3 regions of the Bradyrhizobium sp. IC4060 genome follow, and region 2 is predicted to be linked to each of the others. Evidence: predicted binding sites of a transcription regulator. Region 2 holds the regulator's gene; each other region holds the start of a gene.
The links. The regulator PhoB, encoded in region 2, activates phosphate uptake and scavenging genes when phosphate is short. The targets are predictions, from matches to a motif close to TGTCATNNANCTGTCAT.
Positions count from the first base shown of each region.

Region 1 (7,567 bases), on a different contig from region 2:
CCGAGGATGAACAGGATCACGAACAGCGCCGCCATGTTGGTGCGCGACAGCGGCAAGAGCGTATCCCAGAAGAAGCGGAAGGGGCCGGCGCCGTCGATGCGCGAGGCCTCCAGCAGCTCGTCCGGCACGGTCATGAAGAACTGGCGGAACAGCAGCGTCGCGGTGGCCGATGCGATCAGCGGCAGCGACAGGCCGGCATAGCTGTCGAGCATGTGCAGGTCGGCGACGATCTTGTAGGTCGGATAGATGCGGACTTCGACCGGCAGCATCAGCGTGATGAAGATCAGCCAGAACAGCGCCATCCGGAACGGGAAGCGGAAATACACGATCGCATAGGCCGAGATGATCGAGACCGCGATCTTGCCCAGCGCGATCAGCAGCGCCATCACCAGCGAGTTCAGCATCATGTTGCCGACCGGCTCGCGGGTCGAGCCGCTCGTGCCGATGAAGATGGTCTGGTAGTAGGTCTGGAAGAAATGACCCCCGGGCAGCAACGACATCTGCCCGTTGGCGATCACCGCGTTGTCCTGGGTGGACGCCACGAAGGCGAGATAGACCGGGAAGGCGACGATCGCGATCCCGATCCAGAGGATGATATGGGCAATGTAGCGCCGAAAGCCTTCTTCCTCGACCATCAGTAGGTCACCTTGCGTTCGACGAAGCGGAACTGGATGCCCGTCAGCACGATCACCATGATCATCAGGATCACCGATTGCGCCGCGGAGCTGCCGAGGTTTCCGCCGAGCAGGCCGTCGGTATAGACCTTGTAGACCAGCGTCTCCGTCGACTTGCCCGGACCGCCGCGGGTCATCGTGTCGATGATGCCGAACGTGTCGAAGAAGGCGTAGACGATGTTGACGACCAGGAGGAAGAAGATGGTCGGCGACAGCAGCGGGAAGATCACGGTCCAGAACCTGCGCATCGGGCGGGCGCCGTCGATCGCAGCCGCCTCGATCACGCTTCTGGGGATGCTCTGCAGGCCGGCGAGGAAGAACAGGAAGTTGTAGGAGATCTGCTTCCAGGCGGCGGCCAGGATGATCAGCGCTGCGGCCTGGTCGCCGTCGAGCAGTGGATTCCAGTCGATGCCCAGCGCCCGCAGGTAGCGCGAGAGCACGCCGAGCGAGGGATGCAGCATGAAGATCCAGAGCACGCCGACGACCGGCGGCGCCACCGCATAGGGCCAGATCAGCAGCGTGCGGTAGAGCATCGAGCCGCGCAGCGGCTTGTCTGCCATCACGGCCAGCAGCAGCGCGAACGACAGCGACGACACCGCGATCGCGAACGAAAAGAAGAAGGTGCGCAGGATCGCCTCGAAATAGGCGGGCTCCTTGAACAGCTCGATATAGTTCTCGAACCAGACGAAGCTGGTCGACAGGCCGAAGGCGTCCTGCAGCAGGAACGACTGGATCATCGCCTGCAAGGCCGGCCAGTAGAAGAAAATCAGGACGATCGCGAGTTGCGGCGCAACCAGCGCATAGGGCAACAGCTTCGATTGGAAAATGGCTTGCTTTTGCATGATGCCCCAGCGCGGCAGGCCGGGGGACCGGCCTGCCGCTTGTCGCCTTACTTCACGGCGGTCTTTTCGAACTGGCGCAGCATGGTGTTGCCGCGCTCGACGGCCGCGTCCAGCGCCTGCTTGGCGGTCTTCTTGCCGGCCAGCGCCTGCTCGATCTCCTCCGCCCAGACGTCACGGAGCTGCACCATGTTGCCGAGGCGCAGGCCGCGCGAATTCTCGGTCGGCTCCTTGTTGGTCAGCTCGAGCAGCGGCGTCTCCAGATAGGGCTGATCCTTGTAGAAGCCATCCGCCTTGGCCTTCTCATAGGCTGCCTTGGTGATCGGCAGATAGCCCGAGGCCTTGTGGATGTAGACTTGGCGATCGGTGTCTGAGAGGAAGGAGAAGAATTTGGCGACGCCCTTGTAATCGTCCGCCGGTTTGCCGCCCATTACCCAGAGCGAGGCACCGCCGATGATCGAGTTCTGCGGCGCGCCCTTGGCGTCCGGGTAATAGGGCATCGGCACCGCGGTGAAGGCAAACTTGGCCTGCGCCTTGACGTTGCCGAAGAACGCGGACGAGGTCAGGTAGAGCGGACATTCGCCCGACGTGAAGCGGCCTTCGCCGGTGTTGGTGCGGCCGGCATAGTCGTAGGTCTTGTCCTTCTGGAGCTCGACCAGATTTTCGAGATGCTTGACCTGGAGCGGACCGTTGAAGGACAGCACGGTGTCGAAACCGTCGAGGCCGTTGGCCTTGCTGGCGAGCGGCACGTTGTGCCAGGCGGAGAGCTGCTCGAGATTGACCCAGGTGACCCAGGAGTTGGAGAAGCCGCAGGTGGCGTGGCCGGCCGCCTTCAGCTTCTTGGCGGCGTCGAACACTTCGGGCCAGGTCTTCGGCACCTCGACATTCGCTTTCTTCAGTGCGTCGAGGTTGACCCACATCACGGTCGAGGACGAGTTGAACGGGAAGGACAGCATCTCGCCCTTCGAGGTCGAGTAATAGCCGGTGATCGCAGGCAGATAGGCCTTCGGATCGAACTTCTCGCCGGTCTCGGCCATCAGCTTGTAGACCGGCTTCACGGCGCCGGTCGCTGCCATCATGGTGGCGGTGCCGACCTCGAACACCTGCATGATGTGCGGCGCGTTGCCGGCGCGGAACGCGGCGATGCCGGCGTTCATCGTGTCGGCGTAGTTGCCCTTGTAGGTCGGGATCACCTTGTAGTCGCTCTGCGTGGTGTTGAAATCGTTGGCGAGCCTGACGATGACGTCGTTGTTGGCGCCGGTCATCGCGTGCCACCACTGGATTTCGGTCACGGCAAGCGCCGGCGACGCGCCGAGACCAATTGTGAGTGCGACGGCCGCCGCCGTGCCAAAATGTCGAAGAGCCATCAAGAACCTCCCTTGCCCGTCACTAAAGAAGCGCTTGCGCTAGCAGCGCCATATGACGTTCACATGACTGTGTAAGCGGGAGAAACGAAAGCAGCAAGCGCGGCCAAATGGGAAGTTGTCAAATAGGCCAAGACGGAGCCGTCAGCCAACTCGTTCGCGCTGCACATGCGTGCGCGCGCCGCAGTGCGGCATTGAGATGAGGCACTATCGTGCCGCGGGCTCCGAACCTCTCCCACTTGCAAGCGGGAGAGGGAGCGCACCACCGTTGACGCTCGCCTTAGCTCAGCGTTTCCGCTCGGGACCGCAGACCGTGCCTTTTTCGACCATCGCGTCGATCTCGGTCTTGGAATAGCCGAACTCGCCCAGCACCTCGGCCGCATGCTGGCTGAATTTCGGCGGCACGCGGCGCAGGCTCGGCTTGCTGCGGTCGAGCCGGATCGGCGAGGCCACGCCCTTGTACCAGTCCTTCTCGATAATATCGCCACGCGCGATCGTGTGCGGATTGGTCAACGCCTGGTCGATCTTCTGCACGGGACCTGCAGGCAGGCCGGCCGCGAGCAGGCGGTTGCACAGCGGCTCGGCCTCGTGCTGGCTGAACACGGCGGCAAGCTCGGCGCGCAGTGCCTCGCGATTGGCGATGCGGTCCTTGTTGCGGGCAAAGCGCGGATCGGTGCCGAGCTCGGGCTTGCCGATCTCCTTCGCCAGCTTGCGGAAGGTGCCGTCATTGCCGACGCCGATGAAGATGTTGTCGGTCTTGGTCGGGAAGATCGCGTAAGGCACGAGGTTCGGATGCTCGTTGCCGGTGAGACCCGGCGGCTTGCCATGCATGAAATAATTCGCGGTGTGCGGATGCATGATGGCAAGGCCGGTCTCGTACAGCGTCGTCTCCAGGAACTGCCCCTTGCCGGAGCGCTGCCGCTCCGACAGCGCCATCAATATGCCGATTGCCGCATAAAGTCCGGTGGTGATGTCGACCAAGGGCACGCCGATCCGCATCGGCCCGCTCTCGGGCGAGCCGGTCGCCGCGATCATGCCGGTCATGGCCTGGATGATGGCATCATAGCCGGGGTTGCCGCCGCGCGGGCCGTCGGCGCCGAAGCCGCAGATCCGGCAATGCACGAGGCGGGGATATTTCTTGCTGAGGACGTCGTTGCCGATGCCCCATTTCTCCAGCGTGCCCGGCTTGAAATTCTCGATCAGGACGTCGGCGGTCTCCAGCATCTTGAGCAGCACGATTCGGCCGCCCTCGGAGGCGAGGTCGAGGCCGATCGAGCGCTTGTTGCGGTTGATGCCGACGAAATAGGCCGCATCCTCCTCGTGGAACGGAGGGCCCCATTCACGCACCTCGTCGCCCGCGGGCGGCTCGACCTTGATCACGTCGGCGCCGTGGTCGGCGAGGATCTGGGTGCAGTAGGGACCGCCGAGCACGCGCGTGAGATCGATGACGCGCAGTCCGCTCATGGCGCCCGTTGCTGCTTCAGTCATGCCTTCGCTTCCCTGTGTCGATCATTGGCTCACAGGCCTAGCGAGGTTTGTTTGCGCCGGCAATGGCGCCGAGCGTGGAGCCGCATGCGCCGGCGTGCAGCCATGCCGCGGGGTGGCAAATTCCCTCGGATGCGGCCGGCCCGAGGGGGGATTCCCGGGCCAGCCAATCCGCGCTGCCGATCAGACCACCGTCAGGCGAACGTCGACATTGCCGCGCGTGGCATTGGAGTACGGGCACACCTGATGCGCCTTCGCCACCAGCGCCTCGGCGTCTGCGCGGGCAAGGCCCGGCAGCGAGACCGCGAGGTCGATATCGAGGCCGAAGCCGCCCTCGGAGCGCGGGCCGATGCCGACGGTCGAGGTGACCGAGGCGTCGGCAGGCACCTTCGGGCCGCCCTGCGAGGCCACGAACTTCATCGCGCCGATGAAGCAGGCGGCATAGCCGGCCGCAAACAGCTGCTCGGGATTGTTGCCAGCGCCGCCGCCACCGCCGAGCTCCTTCGGCGTGGTGAGCTTGACGTCGAGCGCGCCGTCGAGGGTCGCAGCATGGCCGTCGCGGCCGCCGGTGGCCTTGGCGCTGGTCTTGTAGAGGACGTTCACAGACATTGTCGTCTCCTCGGGTCTTTCCGGGTTGGGGTGCAAGCTTTATCGCAGACAATTAGATTGCGCGCAATCTAATTCGTCGCGCCTCACATTTAATTGTTCGCAATTGAATCTGGCGCCGGCCGGGCCCAGAATGGGAGAAACGCGCAGGATTCTTCATGGCCCGGAAATCAACGGCGGTAGACCCGCTTCGTCTCGACAACCAGATCTGCTTCGCGGTCTATTCCGCTACGCACGCCTTTAACCGCGTCTACAAGCCGCTGCTCGATCGGCTCGGCCTGACCTATCCGCAATATCTGGTCATGCTGGTGCTGTGGGAGCGCGACGACGTGCCGGTCAAGGAGATCGGCGAGAAGCTGTTCCTGGATTCGGGCACGCTGACGCCGCTGCTGAAGCGCCTCGAGGCCGCCCATCTCGTCAGGCGCACCCGCTCGCGTGAGGACGAGCGCCAGGTTCTGATCGGACTGACGCCGCAGGGCCATGCGCTGAAGGAAAAGGCCCGCAGCGTGCCGCAATCGATCCTGGCGGCATCGGACTGCTCGGTGTCGGAGCTGGTCGCGATGAAGGACGAGATCGTCGCGCTGAGGGATCGGCTGAATGCGGTGATCGGGGAGTAGGGGTTTTCGTAGAGTCCGTCTTCGCCCTTCGGGCTTCGCCGGACACCACGCTTCACCCTTCGGGCTCCGCGCGGCTGCGCCACGCGTAGCCCGGAGGGCGAAGCGTGGTGGAGCCAGGCGGGATCGAACCGCCGACCTCTTGCATGCCATGCAAGCGCTCTCCCAGCTGAGCTATGGCCCCTTAACCCTAGACGGAGTGAACCTGGTCGATCACCCCGGACCGGCGAGCCTTCCGACTCGCGCGGTGCACCCTTTTTCACAGATCAGGGCTGATCTCAAGTCTCTTCATCACCGCCGACATCACCAATGATGTCGGTCACGTCCTCATCGCCCTCTTCCTCGTCGGCAATGAAGGTCGAATCGTCGTCGTCATCGTCATCGAGGGTCTCGTCGACCTCGATATCGTCCTCCGATTCGGGCACGACCGCCTTGACCTTGCCGGTGTTCTCCTCGGCATCGGCCTCCTCGAGCGAGACCAACTCCTCGGTCTCCGCCGGCTCCGGCGCGTTGTCCTGGGCCATGTTGCGGGCCTCGGCCGCACGGGGGCCGCGGGCAGGAGCGACCGGGGCGATCGGCACCACTTCGCCGGTATAGGGCGAGATCACCGGATTCTTGTTGAGGTCATAGAACTTCTTGCCCGTGGTCGGGCAAATACGTTTGGTTCCGAGTTCGGACTTGGCCACGGCAGGAATCCTGGGAATGTCTGAAAAGCGGTGCTTCACTTGGCTAGTTGGCGGCCCGCTGTCAATAGCGCATTACGGGAGAACGACATGCCCGTGACGGGGCGCGGACCATGTGGTACCTGCGCGCCAGCCCACCGGGCCTATTCAAGGACACAATCTTGACCCATTCCGACCAACCGAGGCCGCTCCAGTCTCGCGCCAGCGGTCCCCTGACCGGGAAAGTACGGGTGCCCGGCGACAAGTCGATCTCCCACCGCGCCCTCATCCTGGGCGCGCTCGCGGTCGGCGAGACCAGGATTTCGGGCCTGCTCGAGGGCGAGGACGTCCTCAACACCGCCAAATCGATGCAGGCGCTGGGCGCCAGCGTCGAGCGCACCGGCGATTTCGCCTGGACCGTCAACGGCGTCGGGGTCGGAGGCTTCGCCCAGCCCAAGGCAGCACTGGATTTCGGCAATTCCGGCACCGGCTGCCGGCTGGTCATGGGCGCCGTCGCCGGCTGCCCAATTTCGGCGGTGTTCGACGGCGACGCCTCGCTGCGCAGCCGTCCGATGCGCCGGATCCTCGATCCCCTGGAAAAGATGGGTGCCAGAGTCACCGCCGGCGGCGAGGGCGGGCGCCTGCCGCTGACCCTCCAGGGCGCGCGCGACCCCCTGCCGATCGTCTACAAGACCCCGGTCGCCTCGGCCCAGATCAAATCGGCCGTGCTGCTGGCGGGCCTCGCCGCTCCCGGCACCACCACGGTCATCGAGACCGAGGCCAGCCGCGACCACACCGAGCTGATGCTGAAGCATTTCGGCGCCGACATCACCTCGGTCCAGGAAGGCCGGCACGGCCGCCGCATCACGCTGGTGGGCCAGCCCGAGCTGCATGGCGCCAATGTCGTGGTGCCCGCCGATCCCTCTTCGGCTGCGTTCCCGATCGTCGCGGCGCTGATCGTGGAGGGCTCCGATGTCGTGCTGTCCGACGTCATGACCAATCCGCTGCGCACTGGGCTGTTCACCACGCTGCGCGAAATGGGCGCCTCCATCGAGGAGAGCGAAGTGCGCGGCGATGCCGGCGAGCCGATGGCGCGCTTGCGCGTGCGGGCGTCGAAGCTGCGCGGCGTCGAGGTGCCGCCCGAGCGCGCGCCGTCGATGATCGACGAATATCTGGTGCTGGCGGTGGCGGCGTCGTTCGCCGAAGGCACCACGATCATGCGCGGCCTGCAGGAGCTGCGCGTCAAGGAATCCGACCGGCTTGAAGCCACCGCCGCCATGCTGCGCGTCAACGGCGTCAAGGTCGAGGTCTCCGGCGACGATC
Region 1 is NZ_JADYVJ010000008.1:88,839-96,405, reverse strand. Features, by position in the region: gene ugpE (sn-glycerol-3-phosphate ABC transporter permease UgpE) at 1-635, opposite strand, end outside; gene ugpA (sn-glycerol-3-phosphate ABC transporter permease UgpA) at 635-1,516, opposite strand; gene ugpB (sn-glycerol-3-phosphate ABC transporter substrate-binding protein UgpB) at 1,564-2,880, opposite strand; gene I6F16_RS24380 (CaiB/BaiF CoA-transferase family protein) at 3,163-4,365, opposite strand; gene I6F16_RS24375 (organic hydroperoxide resistance protein) at 4,546-4,971, opposite strand; gene I6F16_RS24370 (MarR family transcriptional regulator) at 5,127-5,585, shown strand; tRNA gene I6F16_RS24365 (tRNA-Ala) at 5,691-5,766, opposite strand; gene I6F16_RS24360 (TIGR02300 family protein) at 5,861-6,268, opposite strand; gene aroA (3-phosphoshikimate 1-carboxyvinyltransferase) at 6,427-7,567, shown strand, end outside.
Region 1: ugpB (sn-glycerol-3-phosphate ABC transporter substrate-binding protein UgpB) is a predicted target of PhoB. The motif match lies at 2,933-2,949, and genes of this name have one in related genera.

Region 2 (7,567 bases):
AGATCACCAAGTGGGACGATGCCGCGATCAAGAAGCTCAATCCCAACGCGAAGCTGCCGTCAGAGGCCATCACCGTGGTCCGTCGTTCGGACGGCTCGGGCACCACCTTCAACTTCACCAACTATCTCTCCAAGGCCAGCGCGGACTGGAAGAGCAAGGTCGGCGAGGGCACCGCGGTCGAGTGGCCGGTCGGCGTCGGCGCCAAGGGCAACGAGGGTGTGTCGGGCAACATCAGCCAGACCAAGAACTCGATCGGCTATGTCGAATACGCCTATGCCAAGCAGAACAAGCTCACCCACACCGGTCTCGTCAACAAGGCCGGCAAGCCGGTGCAGCCGACCGTCGAGGCCTTCCAGGCGGCCGCCTCCAACGCCGATTGGTCCAAGGCTCCCGGCTATTACGTCATCCTGACCGAGCAGCCCGGCGAGAAGTCCTGGCCGATCACGGCGGCGACCTTCATCCTGATGCACAAGTCCGCCACCGACAAGGCGGCCGCGCAGGAAGCGATCAAGTTCTTCCGCTGGGCCTTCAAGAACGGCGGCAAGATGGCCGAGGAGCTCGACTACATTCCGATGCCGGACAGCGTCGTCCAGCAGATCGAGAAGACCTGGGCTGCCGAGATCAAGAGCTAAGGCGCTATATGTGTCCCGGACACGGTTCCGGGACGCTGCAAGATCTCCGCTCCGGATCGGCCTCCTGCCGCATCCGGAGCGCGCCACCAACAACAAGCGTACATAAAACGGGTATAGGGGATCGGCGTGGCTGAGATGGCTGTTGAGAGCAATGTGATTGATGCTGCCGGTCCATATGATCGCGCCAAGGCCTTGAGCGCGTTCAAGCTCGGCGACGTCACCTTCTACTGGATCACGCGGTTGTCCGCGATCTCGGTGCTGCTGATCCTCGGCGGCATCATCATCTCGCTGATCGTCGGCGCCTTCCCGGCGATCCAGGAGTTCGGCATCTCCTTCCTGTGGACGCAGCGCTGGGCGCCCTCGGCCGATCCGCCGGTGCTCGGCGCGCTCGGGCCGATCTACGGCACGCTCGTCACCTCCTTCATCGCGATGCTGATCGCCATTCCCGTCGGTCTCGGCATTGCGATCTTCCTCACCGAGCTCTGCCCGCAATGGCTGCGCCGCCCGATCGGCATGGCGGTTGAGCTGCTCGCCGGCATCCCCTCGATCATCTACGGCATGTGGGGCTTCTTCGTGCTCGGCCCGTTCCTGGCCAACACCTTCCAGCCTTTCATGATCAGGGTGTTCGACGGCGTCCCCGTGCTGGGCGCGATCTTCGCAGGGCCCCCGTCCTATCTCAGCCTGTTCAACGCCGCGCTGATCCTCGCCATCATGGTGCTGCCCTTCATCACCTCGATTTCGGTCGACGTGTTCAAGACGGTGCCGCCGGTGCTGAAGGAAGCCGCCTACGGCGTCGGCTGCACCACCTGGGAGGTCGTCCGCAGCGTGGTGATCCCCTACACCCGCGTCGGCATCATCGGCGGCGTCATGCTGGCGCTGGGCCGGGCGCTCGGCGAGACCATGGCGGTGACCTTCATCATCGGCAACTCGTTTCGGATCTCCTCGTCGATCTTCGCGCCGGGCACGACGATTTCGGCGGCGATCGCCTCCGAATTTGCCGAGAGCGACGGCCTGCACCAGTCCGGCCTGATCCTGCTCGGCCTCCTGCTGTTCGTGCTGACGTTCTTCGTGCTCGCTGCCGCCCGTTTGATGCTGCTGCGCCTCGAAACCAAGGCCGGGAAGTGAAGCCATGAACCCGATCTATTCGCGCCGCCGCCGCTGGGACATCGTCATTCGCGGCCTCTGCATCGCAGCCGCCGCCTTCGGCGTCACCTGGCTCGCGCTGATCCTGGTCACGCTGCTCTACAACGGCCTGGCCGGGCTCAACCTCCAGGTCTTCACAGCTGACACGCCGCCGCCCGGATCGACCGAGGGCGGCCTGCGCAACGCCATCGTCGGTTCGTTGATCATGACCGTGATCGGCGTCGGCATCGGCGCGCCGCTCGGCCTGTTCGCCGGCACCTATCTCGCCGAGTACGGCCGCAACGACAAGCTGACCTCGGTGATCCGCTTCATCAACGACATTCTCCTGTCGGCACCCTCGATCATCATCGGCCTCTTCATCTATGGCGCGGTGGTGGTGCCGATGCGCGGCTTCTCGGCGATTGCGGGCGCGCTGGCGCTTGCCGTCATCGTGATCCCGGTCGTCGTGCGCACCACCGAAGACATGCTACTGCTGGTGCCGAATCCGTTGCGCGAAGCTGCCAGCGCGCTCGGCCTGCCGCGCTCGCTGGTGATCAAGCGTATCGCCTATCGTGCCGCGCGCTCCGGCCTCATCACCGGCGTGCTGCTGGCGACCGCCCGCGTCGCCGGCGAGACCGCGCCGCTGTTGTTCACGGCACTGTCGAACCAGTTCTTCAGCCTCGGCCTGAACAAGACGATGGCGAACCTGCCTGTCACCATCAACAACTTCGTGCAGAGCCCCTACGAGTATTGGAAGCAACTCGCCTGGAGCGGCGCGCTGTTGATCACCCTGACCGTGCTTGCCCTTAACATTGGCGCGCGCATCCTTGGCGCCGAGAGGACTGCAAAATGAGTGAAATGTCTGTTTCCGTCAGCGCGCCGACCGTTCATCCCGGCTCGCAGCCCCTGCCCGAGGCGCCCGCCAAGGTCACGGCGCGCAACCTCAACTTCTACTACGGCGACCACCACGCGCTGAAGAACATCAACCTGGCGCTCGGCACCAACCGCGTCACGGCGTTCATCGGCCCGTCCGGCTGCGGCAAGTCCACCCTGCTGCGCATCTTCAACCGGATGTACGACCTCTATCCGGGCCAGCGCGCCGACGGTCAGCTGTTGCTCGACCATACCAACATCCTCGACCCCAAGCTCGACCTCAACCTGCTCCGCGCCCGGGTCGGCATGGTGTTCCAGAAGCCGACGCCGTTCCCGATGACGATCTACGAGAACATCGCCTTCGGCATTCGTCTCTATGAGAAGATCTCCAAGTCCGAGATGGACGACCGCGTCGAGAAGGCACTGCGCGGTGGCGCGCTGTGGAACGAGGTCAAGGACAAGCTCAATGCCTCCGGCCTGTCGCTCTCCGGCGGCCAGCAGCAGCGCCTCTGCATCGCCCGCACCGTCGCGGTGCGGCCCGAGGTGATCCTGTTTGACGAGCCCTGCTCGGCGCTCGACCCGATCTCGACCGCCAAGGTCGAGGAGCTGATCCAGGAATTGTCCGAGAACTACACGATCGCGATCGTCACCCACAACATGCAGCAGGCCGCGCGCGTTTCCGACAAGACCGCCTTCATGTATCTCGGCGAGTTGATCGAGTTCGACGACACCAGCAAGATCTTCACGTCGCCGAGCGATCGGCGCACGCAGGATTACATCACCGGCCGGTTCGGCTGAGGAGACGGAACATGGGTTCTGAACATACCGTAAAGGCTTTCGACAGCGACCTTCAGGAGCTCACCCGCCTGGTCGCCGAGATGGGCGGCATCGCCGAGCGCATGATCGTCGATTCCGTCGACGCGCTGATCCGCCGCGACGTCGCGCTCGGCCAGCGCGTCGTCGCCACCGACGTCGAGCTCGACGCGCTGCAGAAGCGCATCGAGGAGCGCGCCGTGCTCACCATCGCCCGCCGCCAGCCGATGGCCGTCGACCTGCGCGAGATCGTCGGCGCGATGCGCGTTGCGACCGATCTCGAGCGCATCGGCGATCTCGCCAAGAATATGGGCAAGCGCGTCGCGGCGCTGGAGACGGATTTCCATCCGCTCAAGCTGTTCCGCGGCCTGGAGCACATGACCGACCTCGTGCAGCAGCAGGTCAAGTCGGTACTGGACGCCTATGCCGCGCACGACCTGCCGGCGGCGATGGCGGTGTGGAAGGGCGACGAAGAAGTCGACGCCATCTGCACCTCGCTGTTCCGCGAGCTCCTCACCTACATGATGGAGGATCCGCGCAACATCTCGTTCTGCATCCACCTGATGTTCTGTGCCAAGAACATCGAGCGGATCGGCGACCACGCCACCAACATCGCCGAGACCGTGTTCTACATGATCGAGGGCCAGGCGATCACCGACAAGCGGCCGAAGGGCGACATGACGACCTTCGCCACGACGGTGCCGAACACCTGACGACTTAAGGAGCTACGACCACATGGGCGCACGCATTATGGTGGTTGAGGACGAGGAAGCTCTCACCGAGCTTCTTCGCTACAACCTCGAAGGCGACGGCTATGACGTCGAGACGGTGATGCGCGGCGATGACGCCGACACCCGCCTCAAGGAGCACATTCCCGATCTGATCGTGCTCGACTGGATGCTGCCGGGCCTGTCAGGCATCGAGCTGTGCCGGCGGCTTCGGACCCGCCCCGAGACCAAGCAGCTGCCGATCATCATGCTCACCGCGCGCGGCGAGGAGAGCGAACGGGTGCGCGGGCTCGCGACCGGCGCGGATGATTATATCGTCAAGCCGTTCTCGGTGCCGGAGCTGCTTGCGCGCGTGAAGGGCTTGCTCAGGCGCGCGAGCCCCGAGCGCCTCGCCACCGTGCTCGCCTATGGCGATATCGAGCTCGACCGCGACAAGCGCCGCGTGGCGCGCTCGGGCCGGCCGATCGATCTCGGTCCGACCGAATATCGCCTGCTGGAGTTCTTCCTGGAGCATCCCGGCCGCGTGTTCTCGCGCGAGCAGCTGCTCGACAGCGTCTGGGGCCGCGACATCTACATCGACGAGCGCACCGTCGACGTGCATATCGGCCGCCTGCGCAAGCTGCTCAATCTCGGCCGCGAGCAGGACCCGATCCGCACCGTCCGCGGCGCCGGCTACGCGCTGGACGATCGCTTCGCGAAGGCTGAGCAGACGTAAGGCGCCAGCGACAGCTGGTTTGGCGAACTGCGGCGCCGATCTCGGCCGTCATCCCGGGGCGCGCGCAGCGTGAGCCCGGGATCTCAGCGCGAGCGCTTGCGCTCTTCGCGATTAGCCACAGGACGTGGTTTGGCGAAGACTCGGAGTGACCATCTCGCGCAACGATTGCGCCCCGCGGTTACGGATCCCGCATTCGCGGGGATGACACCGAACGATTGGGAGCCGTCATCGTGTGACGGCTGCAGTCTTGGCGATCAAGCTTGGCGATCAAAGCTTGGCGATCAGGGAATTCCGCAAGCTCACCGCGTGCCCGGTTTCGGTGCTGCGCGACGGCGGTCCGCTGCGGGCTGATAGGCCACGCGCGAATGCTGGGCGCAGTAGGGCAGGCCGGAGAGCGCCTTGCCGCCGCAGAAGAAGAAATCCGGGCTCGAGGGATCGCCGACCGGCCAGTGGCAGGTCGCCTCGTTCAATTCCAGCAGCGACAGCCGCTGGCTCATCGGCACCACGTTGTCGTAGGTAACCGGCTCGGCTTCCAACTCGACCTCGAAGGCCTGCGCCAACGCGGTGTTGCCGCGCGCGACGGGGCGGGTCACCCGCATCATATGCTGCGCGGGCCGTGCCTTGCGCGGCCGCGGCGCTGCCGATGAAGGGCTCTTGGCGCGGCCGGACAGGCCGAGCCGGTGCACCTTGCCGATCACGGCATTGCGGGTCACATTGCCGAGCTCCGCCGCGATCTGGCTGGCCGAAAGTCCGGCCTCCCAGAGCTTCTTCAGCTGCTCGACGCGATCATCGGACCAGGTCAAAACCGTCATTGCACCCTTTCCCTCGCTGCGCGCCTGCCATCCTGGGGCCTTCGCAGCGAATGCTTTAGCCTTGAAAAACCCGTGCCGTCAGAATCCCTTAAGGCTCGCCGGGCGCGCTCAAGACGCCCGAACGTTTACGCCGGTACATGAGGACTTCTGGGATCAGAACTGCTGCACGAGATGTCGTATCTGACAGTCCAAACGCTACAATATGGCGTGACTCCCGCGCAAGAGTCCGCCGACTCGCTTCCACATGTTCCGTGGTGAAAAACCCGCAAAATCGGCACCGCAAGACTACGGAATCAGCGTTTCGCGAGGCTTTCCGGGCGGCATTGACACCCGTCTTGCCAGGCATAAGATAGTGCCACGTGCCGCCCTTAAAAGGCGGCACGTTTCGTTTTCCGGGGCCGGTCGATGGTGCGTCGCGCAATGCATGCCTCACACCGTCCGCAACATTCAAGTGACGTCATGACTAACAGCGCAGCGCCGCATTTGCTCCCCGTTTTCGCCAGGGCCGACCTCGGTTTCGAGCGCGGCGAAGGCTGCTGGCTGATCGCGACCAACGGCGATCGCTATCTCGATTTCACCTCGGGTGTCGCGGTGAATGCGCTCGGCCATGTCCATCCCGCGCTGGTCAAGGCGTTGCAGGAGCAGGCGACCAAGCTCTGGCACATGTCGAACCTGTTCCAGAGCCCTGACGGCGAGAAGCTCGCAAGCCGCCTCTGCAATGAGAGCTTTGCGGACTTCGTGTTCTTCTGCAATTCCGGCGCCGAGGCGCTGGAAGGCGTGATCAAGCTGGTGCGCCACCATCACTTCTCCAAGGGGCATCCGGAACGTTACCGCATGATCACCTTCGAGGGTGCCTTCCATGGCCGCACGCTGGCGACGCTCGCCGCCACCGGCTCTGCGAAATATCTCGAGGGCTTCGGTCCGCCGATGGACGGCTTCGATCAGGTGCCGCACGGCGACCTCGACGCCGTGAAGAAGGCGATCGGTCCGCACACCGCCGGCATTCTCATCGAGCCGATCCAGGGCGAGGGTGGCGTTCGTTCTGCACCTCACGCCTTCCTGAGGGCGCTGCGCGAACTCTGTAACGAGCGCGGCCTGTTGCTCGCCTTCGACGAGGTGCAGACCGGCATGGGCCGCACCGGCGAGCTCTTTGCCTACAAGCGCACCGGCGTCACACCGGATGTGATGTCGCTCGCCAAGGCGCTCGGCGGCGGCTTTCCGATCGGTGCGGTGCTGGCGACCGCGGACGCGGCGGCCGGCATGGGGCCCGGCTCGCACGGCTCCACCTTCGGCGGCAATCCGCTCGCGATCTCGGCTGCCAACGCCGTGCTCGATGTCATGCTCAAGCCCGGCTTCTTCGACCACGTGCAGAAGATGTCGCTGCTGCTCAAGCAGAAGCTCGCCTCCGTGATCGATCGTCATCCCGAAATCGTCAGCGAGGTGCGCGGCGAGGGCCTGCTGATCGGTATCAAGGCGGTGGTGCCCTCGGGCGATCTCGTCGCGGCGCTGCGCGCCGAAAAGCTGCTCACCGTCGGGGCCGGCGACAATGTCGTGCGCTTCCTGCCGCCCCTGATCGTCACGGAAGCGGAGATCGAGGACAGCGTCGGCCGGTTAGAGCGCGCCTGCGCTGCGATCTCCTCCAGCCAGACCAAGCGGGCGGCAAGCTGATGAGCACGACGCCCAACAAAGCTCCCAAGCACTTCCTGGATATCAACGAGCTGCCGCTCTCGGAGCTCAAGAGCATGCTCGCCGCCTCTTCGGCGATGAAGGCGAAGCAGAAGGCGCAGCAGCCGGTCAGGCCGCTCGAGGGCAAGACGCTGGCGATGATCTTCGAGCGTCCCTCGACCCGCACCCGCGTCTCGTTCGACGTCG
Region 2 is NZ_JADYVJ010000010.1:185,516-193,082, reverse strand. Features, by position in the region: gene pstS (phosphate ABC transporter substrate-binding protein PstS) at 1-632, shown strand, start outside; gene pstC (phosphate ABC transporter permease subunit PstC) at 768-1,757, shown strand; gene pstA (phosphate ABC transporter permease PstA) at 1,762-2,607, shown strand; gene pstB (phosphate ABC transporter ATP-binding protein PstB) at 2,604-3,425, shown strand; gene phoU (phosphate signaling complex protein PhoU) at 3,437-4,153, shown strand; gene phoB (phosphate regulon transcriptional regulator PhoB) at 4,176-4,883, shown strand; gene I6F16_RS27890 (GcrA family cell cycle regulator) at 5,183-5,695, opposite strand; gene I6F16_RS27885 (aspartate aminotransferase family protein) at 6,155-7,363, shown strand; gene argF (ornithine carbamoyltransferase) at 7,363-7,567, shown strand, end outside.

Region 3 (7,567 bases), on a different contig from region 2:
CCGACGATGCGTTGTTCGGCAAGGGAACGATCCGTGCGGACGGTCGCAAGCTGCATCCGGCCTATCTGTTCGAGGTCAAGAAGCCCGAGGAATCCAAGGGGCCCTGGGACTATTACAAGCTGATCGGCACGACGGCCGCGGATCAGGCGTTCCGGCCACTGTCCGAGAGCGTCTGTCCGCTCGTGAAGAAGTAAGTGTGACGATGCGAGCCGGCGCAACGGCGCCGGCTTGCTTTTGGGGAACGACGAGAAGGGACCGGGTGCGGGATCGATGCAGGCTCTTTACGCTCAGCTACTGGTGGGACTGATCAACGGCTCGTTCTACGCGCTGCTCAGTCTCGGGCTTGCCGTCATCTTCGGCATGCTCAACATCATCAATTTCGCCCATGGCGCGCTCTACATGATGGGCGCCTTCGTCGCCTATTTCCTGTTGAACCTCGGCGGCATCAACTATTGGTGGGCGCTGCTGCTGGCGCCGATCATCGTCGGCATCTTCGGCATGATCCTGGAACGGACCATGCTGCAATGGCTGACCGGGCTCGATCATCTCTACGGCCTGCTCCTGACCTTCGGCATCGCGCTGATCGTGCAGGGCGTGTTCCAGAACTATTTCGGCTCCTCGGGCCTGCCTTACGCCATTCCCGACCAGCTCAGGGGCGGCATGAATCTCGGCTTCATGTTCCTGCCGATCTACCGCGGCTGGGTCGTCGTGTTCTCACTGGCGGTGTGCCTTGCGACCTGGTTCCTGATCGAGAAGACGCAGCTCGGCGCCTACCTGCGCGCCGCGACCGAAAATCCGACCTTGGTGCGTGCCTTCGGCATCAACGTGCCGCGCATGATCACGCTCACTTACGGTCTCGGCGTCGGCCTTGCCGCGCTCGCCGGCGTGCTCTCGGCGCCGATCAACCAGGTGCGGCCGCTGATGGGTGCCGACCTCATCATCGTCGTGTTCGCGGTGGTGGTGATCGGCGGCATGGGCTCGATCATGGGCTCCATCATCACCGGCTTTGCGCTCGGCGTGATCGAGGGCCTGACCAAGTATTTCTACCCCGAGGCCTCCAACACCGTCGTGTTCGTGCTGATGGTGCTGGTGCTGCTGGTGAAGCCGACGGGATTGACGGGAAGGGCGGCCTGAGATGACAACCCTGACGGACGACACGCTTCCTGTGACCCCGCGCGCAATGCGCGACGAGATGATTGTATTCGCATTGATGGCGCTGCTGCTCGCAGCGGTGCCGTTCACGGGCGTCTATCCGTTCTTCGTGATGCAGGCGCTATGCTTTGCGCTGCTCGCCTGCGCCTTCAATCTGCTGGTCGGCTATGGCGGCTTGCTGTCGTTCGGCCACGCGATGTTTCTGGGCACGGCCGGCTATTGCAGCGCGCATGCGCTGAAGGTCTGGGCGCTGCCGCCCGAGCTCGGCATTCTCGTCGGCGTCGCCGCGGCGTTCGTGCTCTCGATCGTCACCGGCTACATCTCGATCCGACGCCAGGGCATCTATTTCTCGATGATCACGCTGGCGCTGTCGCAGCTCCTGTACTTCATCTATCTCCAGGCCCCGTTCACCCATGGTGAGGACGGCATCCAGGGCATCCCGCAGGGACGCATGTTCGGCGTGCTCGATCTGTCCAAGCCGACGGTGCTGTACTATGTCGTGCTGGTCGGCTTCCTCGCCGGCTTCCTCCTGATCTTCCGCATCATCAACTCGCCGTTCGGCGAGGTGCTGAAGTCGATCCGCGAGAACGAGCAGCGCGCGATCTCGCTCGGCTACCGCACCGACCAATACAAGTTCCTGGCCTTCGTGCTGTCGGGGACGCTCGCCGGCCTTGCCGGTGCGCTGAAGGTGTTCGTGGCGCAAAACGCCTCGCTGACCGACGTGCACTGGACGATGTCGGGCGAGGTCGTGCTGATGACGCTGGTCGGCGGGCTCGGCACCGTTTTCGGTCCCGTGGTCGGCGCCTTCGTGATCATCGCCATGCAGCAATATCTGGCCGGCTTCGGCCAGTGGGTGACGGTGATCCAGGGCGCGATCTTCGTGGTCTGCGTGCTCACCTTCCGCCGCGGCGTCGTCGGCGAAATCGCGCATTACTTCCGGCGATCGCTCTAAGTAACTGGTATTGCATCAGTTTCATTGATGCATGAAAGCGGTGGATGATCCGGCTCCGCGGGCGTGAGGCGACACGCGCGCGGATCGAAAATGGTCTATGACAGTTTTGTGACAGCCCTTGCGGGCCTGACCATTTTCCAACCGGTAGTTTGTCCCCATGATGCGATGGTTTCGTGCGTTCCTGCCCAGGGAAGAGCGGTTCTTCGACCTGTTCGACCGCCATGCCCAGACCGTGATCCAGGGCGCGGTCGCGCTCCAGGGCATGCTCAACGGGGGCGAGGAGACGCCGGTCTATTGCCAGCGCGTCAACCAGTTCGAGAACGACGCCGACAATATCACCCGCGAGGTGCTGACGGCGGTGCGCCGCACCTTCATCACCCCGTTCGACCGCGGCGACATCAAGAACCTGATCACGTCGCTGGACGATGCCATCGACCAGATGCAGCAGACGGCCAAGGCCGTGATGCTGTTCGAGGTGCGCAGCTTCGAGCCGCCGATGCGCGAGATCGGCGGACTCTTGATCGAATGCGCCAATCTGGTCGGCCGTGCGCTGCCGCTGATGCAGGAGATCGGCAAGAACGTCGCCATGCTGACCGCGATCACCGAGGAGCTCGGCAAGCTTGAGGGCCGTGTCGACGATCTCCACGACATCGGCCTGAAGGAGCTGTTCCTCAAGCATCGCGACGGCAATGCGATGGATTTCATCGTCGGGGTCGAGATCTACGACCATCTCGAGAAGGTGGCCGACCGTTTCGATGACGTTGCGAACGAAATCAACAGCATCGTCATTGAGCAAGTTTAGAGCATGATCCGGAAAAGTGTGCAGCGGTTTTCCTTCGCGACGAACGCGGAACGCGTTTGCGCGGAGATCATGCGCAAAGCGTAGGGGCCTCGCCGTGGATGCTGCGTTGGCTTTTCCCGTCCTGGTCGGCTTGATCGCCGTCGCTCTGCTGTTCGACTTCCTGAACGGCCTGCACGACGCCGCCAATTCGATCGCGACCATCGTCTCGACCCGAGTGCTGCGGCCGCAATTCGCGGTGTTTTGGGCCGCGTTCTTCAATTTCATCGCGTTCCTGGTGTTCGGGCTGCACGTCGCCCAGACCATCGGCACCGGCATCATCGATCCCGCGGTCGTCGACGCCCAGGTGATCTTCGCAGCCCTCGTCGGCGCCATCGTCTGGAACCTCGTGACCTGGGCGCTCGGCATTCCATCGTCGTCGTCGCACGCGCTGATCGGCGGGCTCGTCGGCGGCGGCTTGGCCAAGGCCGGTATTTCGGCCGCGGTGTGGAGCGGCCTGTCCAAGACCGTGCTGGCGATCGTGCTGTCGCCGCTGGTTGGCTTCCTGCTCGCAATGGCGCTGGTTGCGATCGTGTCCTGGGCCTCGGTGCGCTCGACGCCGTTCGCGGTCGACCGCGCCTTCCGCATCCTGCAATTCGTCTCCGCTTCGCTCTATTCGCTCGGCCATGGCGGCAACGACGCGCAGAAGACCATGGGCATCATCGCGGTGTTGCTCTATTCGCAGGGCCATCTCGGCAGCGAGTTCTCGGTGCCGTTCTGGGTGGTGCTGTCGTGCCAGGCGGCGATGGCGCTGGGCACGCTGATGGGCGGCTGGCGCATCGTTCGCACCATGGGCCTGCGCATCACGAAATTGACCCCGATGCAGGGCTTTTGCGCCGAGACCGGGGGCGCGGTGACCCTGTTCATGGCGACCTATCTCGGGGTTCCCGTCTCGACCACCCACACCATCACCGGCGCCATCGTCGGCGTCGGCGCCGCCCGCCGCGTCTCGGCCGTGCGTTGGAACGTCGCAAGCTCCATCGTCTATGCCTGGGTGATCACGATCCCGGCCTCAGGCATCGTGGCCGCGCTGACCTGGTGGGTGGTCCAGCTCGTCAAGTGACGAGCTTCAGTCCGATGATGCCGGCGACGATCAGGCCGATGCTGGCGAGGCGGAAGGCCGTCGCCGGCTCGCCGAACAGAACCATGCCGAGCGTCGCGGTGCCGACCGCGCCGATGCCGGTCCAGACCGCATAGGCGGTTCCGACGGGCAGGGATTTGAGCGCAAATCCGAGCAGGATGACGCTGCCGGCCATGGCCGCGAGCGTGACCGCGGACGGGACAAGCTTGCTAAAGCCCTCGGTGTATTTCAGGCCGATGGCCCAGGTGATCTCGAGGAGACCGGCGACGAACAGGATGCTCCAGGCCATGACGACCCTCCATTCAAGGCAGGGTCGTCCCCGCGGCTGGTGTGCTGATGGGCAGGGAGGTCGTCCTCCCAAAAGGGGGATATGGGGCTGGCCGGACACCTTCGCAATCACCAAATGAGGCTTGATCAGGCCCGTTTTCCCTGCCACACGCTCCCGCCATGTCCGACATCGCCGCCACCACAGCCGAATCGCCGGCCCGTTCCCCGCTTGCCGCCGAGGTGGCGAGGCGGCGGACCTTTGCGATCATCTCCCATCCCGACGCCGGCAAGACCACGCTGACCGAAAAGCTGCTGCTGTTCGGCGGCGCCATCAACCTCGCCGGCCAGGTCAAGGCCAAGGGCGAGCGGCGCAACACGCGATCCGACTGGATGAAGATCGAGCGCGAACGCGGCATCTCGGTGGTGACCTCGGTGATGACCTTCGAGTTCGAGGGCCTCGTCTTCAACCTGCTGGACACGCCGGGCCACGAGGACTTTTCGGAAGATACCTATCGCACGCTGACGGCGGTCGATTCCGCCGTGATGGTGATCGACGCGGCCAAGGGTATCGAGGCGCGCACCCGAAAGCTGTTCGAGGTGTGCCGTCTGCGCGACATCCCGATCATCACCTTCATCAACAAGATGGACCGCGAGAGTCGCGACGTGTTCGAGCTGCTCGACGAGATCGAGAAGACGCTGGCGCTCGACACCACGCCGATGACCTGGCCGGTCGGCCGCGGCCGCGACTTCCTCGGCACCTATGACGTCGTCAATGGCGGCGTGCGCCTGCTCGAAGGCGGCGGCGCCAAGACCGGCGCGGCGCTCGAGATCGAGATCGAAGAGCTCGCCAAGCTCAACGCCAATCTCGACGTCTCCGCCGTGAAGGACGAGCTCGAGCTCGTCACCGAGGCGTCGAAGCCGTTCGAGCTGGACGCGTTCCGCGAGGGACATCTGACGCCGGTCTATTTCGGCAGCGCGCTGCGTAATTTCGGCGTCGGAGACCTCCTGGAGGGCCTCGGCAAGTTTGCGCCCGAGCCGCGCGCGCAGGACAGCGACCAGCGCAAGGTCGAGGCCACCGATCCCAGGATGAGCGCCTTCGTGTTCAAGATCCAGGCCAACATGGATCCCAACCACCGCGACCGCATCGCGTTTGCGCGCCTGTGCTCGGGCAAGCTCAGCCGCGGCATGAAGGCCAAGCTCGTGCGCACCGGCAAGAGCATGCCGCTGTCGAGCCCGCAATTCTTCTTCGCGCAGGACCGCTCGGTCGCGGACGAAGCCTTCGCCGGCGACGTCGTCGGCATTCCCAACCACGGCACGCTGCGCATCGGCGATACGCTGACCGAGGGCGAGGATTTCAACTTCGTCGGCGTGCCGAGCTTTGCGCCGGAAATCGTCCGCCGTGTCCGTCTCACCGACGCGATGAAGGCGAAGAAGCTGAAGGAAGCGCTGCAGCAGATGTCGGAAGAGGGCGTGGTGCAGGTGTTCCGACCCCGCGACGGCGCCCCGGCGCTGGTCGGCGTGGTCGGCGCGCTGCAGCTCGACGTGCTCAAGGCCCGGCTCGAGGCGGAATATTCGCTGCCGGTCGAATTCGAGGTCAGCGAGTTCCAGCTGGCGCGCTGGGTCTCCTCGGAGGACCGCAAGAAGCTCGACAGCTTCATCGCCGCCAACAATTCGAGCATCGCCGACGATGTCGATGGCGATCCCGTCTATCTCGCCCGGAACGAGTTCTACCTCGGCTACACCCGGGAGCGCGCCGAGGGCATCGAGTTCAGCAACGTCAAGGATGTCAAGAAGAAGGGGTAATGTTTCCCAGACCTTTTCCGTGAAGCAGGACAGCGAGGTCGACGGTCATGAGGCGGCGCGAATTCATCATGCTCGTTGCAGGCGCGGCGGCCTATCCGCTGAGCACATCCGCGCAGGGGAATGTGCGGCGGATCGGTGTGTTGGCGGGAGGCAGGTCGAGCGATCCGGAGAGCCAGGCCGGCTACCAGAAACTGAGACAGCGTCTGGGTGAACTCGGTTGGGAACAGGAGCGCAACATCCATATCGAGTATCGCTGGTGGGCCGGCGATCCGAATGTTGCCGATGCCCAGGCGGCGGAGCTCGTGAAGTGGGGGCCGGATGTGCTTCTGGCAATCGGCACTCCCTCTGTGGAAGCCCTGAGGCGACGTGCGCCGACCTTGCCGATCATCTTCACGGTCGTTGCCGATCCCGTGGGTGCCGGTTTCGTTCAAAGTCTGGGCAAGCCGGGCGGAAATATCACGGGCTTCACGACCTTCGAGCCTGAAATGGCGGGCAAGTGGCTGCAATTGCTCAAGCAGGCGGCACCCGCGATACGGAGGGTTGCCGCAATCTTCAATCCGCGAACGGCGCCCATGATCTTGATGCCGTCTGTGCAGGCGGCCATTCCGGCAGTCCAGCTCCAGCTCGTTCCGGCGCCGGCGCACAACGCCGCCGAGCTCGAACAGGCGATCTCCCGCTTTGCAGAGCAGCCAGACGGCGGGCTGCTGATCTTTCCCGACGCATTTCCACTCGTTCATCGGCAATTGATTCTGAACTTGGCGGCCGCGCATCGTCTGCCGGCGATGTATCCGTTCCCGTCCTTCGTCACGGACGGCGGGCTGATGTCTTACGGAGTCTCGATTACGCAGCTCATCGGTCGCTCGGCGGATTATGTCGACCGCGTCTTGAGAGGAACCCGTCCCGCAGACCTGCCAGTCCAGCAACCGAATGAATTCCAGTTCCTGCTCAATCTCAAGACAGCCAATGCGTTGGGGCTGAATTTACCGCCCACGCTGGTGGCGCAAGCGGATCAGATTGTCGAGTGAAGCGAACCATCGCGGCCAGCCTTGAAGCTTTCATAGCCGTCGCCACCTGTTGCAAATGCCATTGCGGTCCCGGTACATGTGGCGCTGCATTCTTGTTCTTGCCTTGCTGGCAATGACCTCGATCGCCGCCGACGCGCAGCGACGCCAGATCAATCCGATTCCGTTCGCGCACGAGCCTTGCAGCGTGCTCGACGGCGAGCCCTGCACGCCATCCTATTGCAGCCCGCTCGAGCCCGGCCCCTGTATTCCCGAGATCGACTACCCTTACGGCCAGAACCTCCAGCTCACGATCGAGAGCGTGCCTGCCGAGGCCGACCGCGCCAAATACCGGAAGCCCGATCACGATCTCGACACGATCGGCGACCTCTTCGCCGCGCTGCGCAGCTGCTGGTCGCCGCCATCGGACCATGCGCGCGCAGGCATGCAGATGTCGGTGCGCTTCAGCTTCA
Region 3 is NZ_JADYVJ010000001.1:575,993-583,559, reverse strand. Features, by position in the region: gene I6F16_RS02875 (ABC transporter substrate-binding protein) at 1-194, shown strand, start outside; gene I6F16_RS02870 (branched-chain amino acid ABC transporter permease) at 271-1,134, shown strand; gene I6F16_RS02865 (branched-chain amino acid ABC transporter permease) at 1,136-2,104, shown strand; gene I6F16_RS02860 (DUF47 domain-containing protein) at 2,262-2,906, shown strand; gene I6F16_RS02855 (inorganic phosphate transporter) at 3,001-4,005, shown strand; gene sugE (quaternary ammonium compound efflux SMR transporter SugE) at 3,998-4,312, opposite strand; gene I6F16_RS02845 (peptide chain release factor 3) at 4,471-6,093, shown strand; gene I6F16_RS02840 (ABC transporter substrate-binding protein) at 6,141-7,118, shown strand; gene I6F16_RS02835 (hypothetical protein) at 7,195-7,567, shown strand, end outside.
Region 3: I6F16_RS02860 (DUF47 domain-containing protein) is a predicted target of PhoB. The motif match lies at 2,202-2,218, and genes of this name have one in related genera.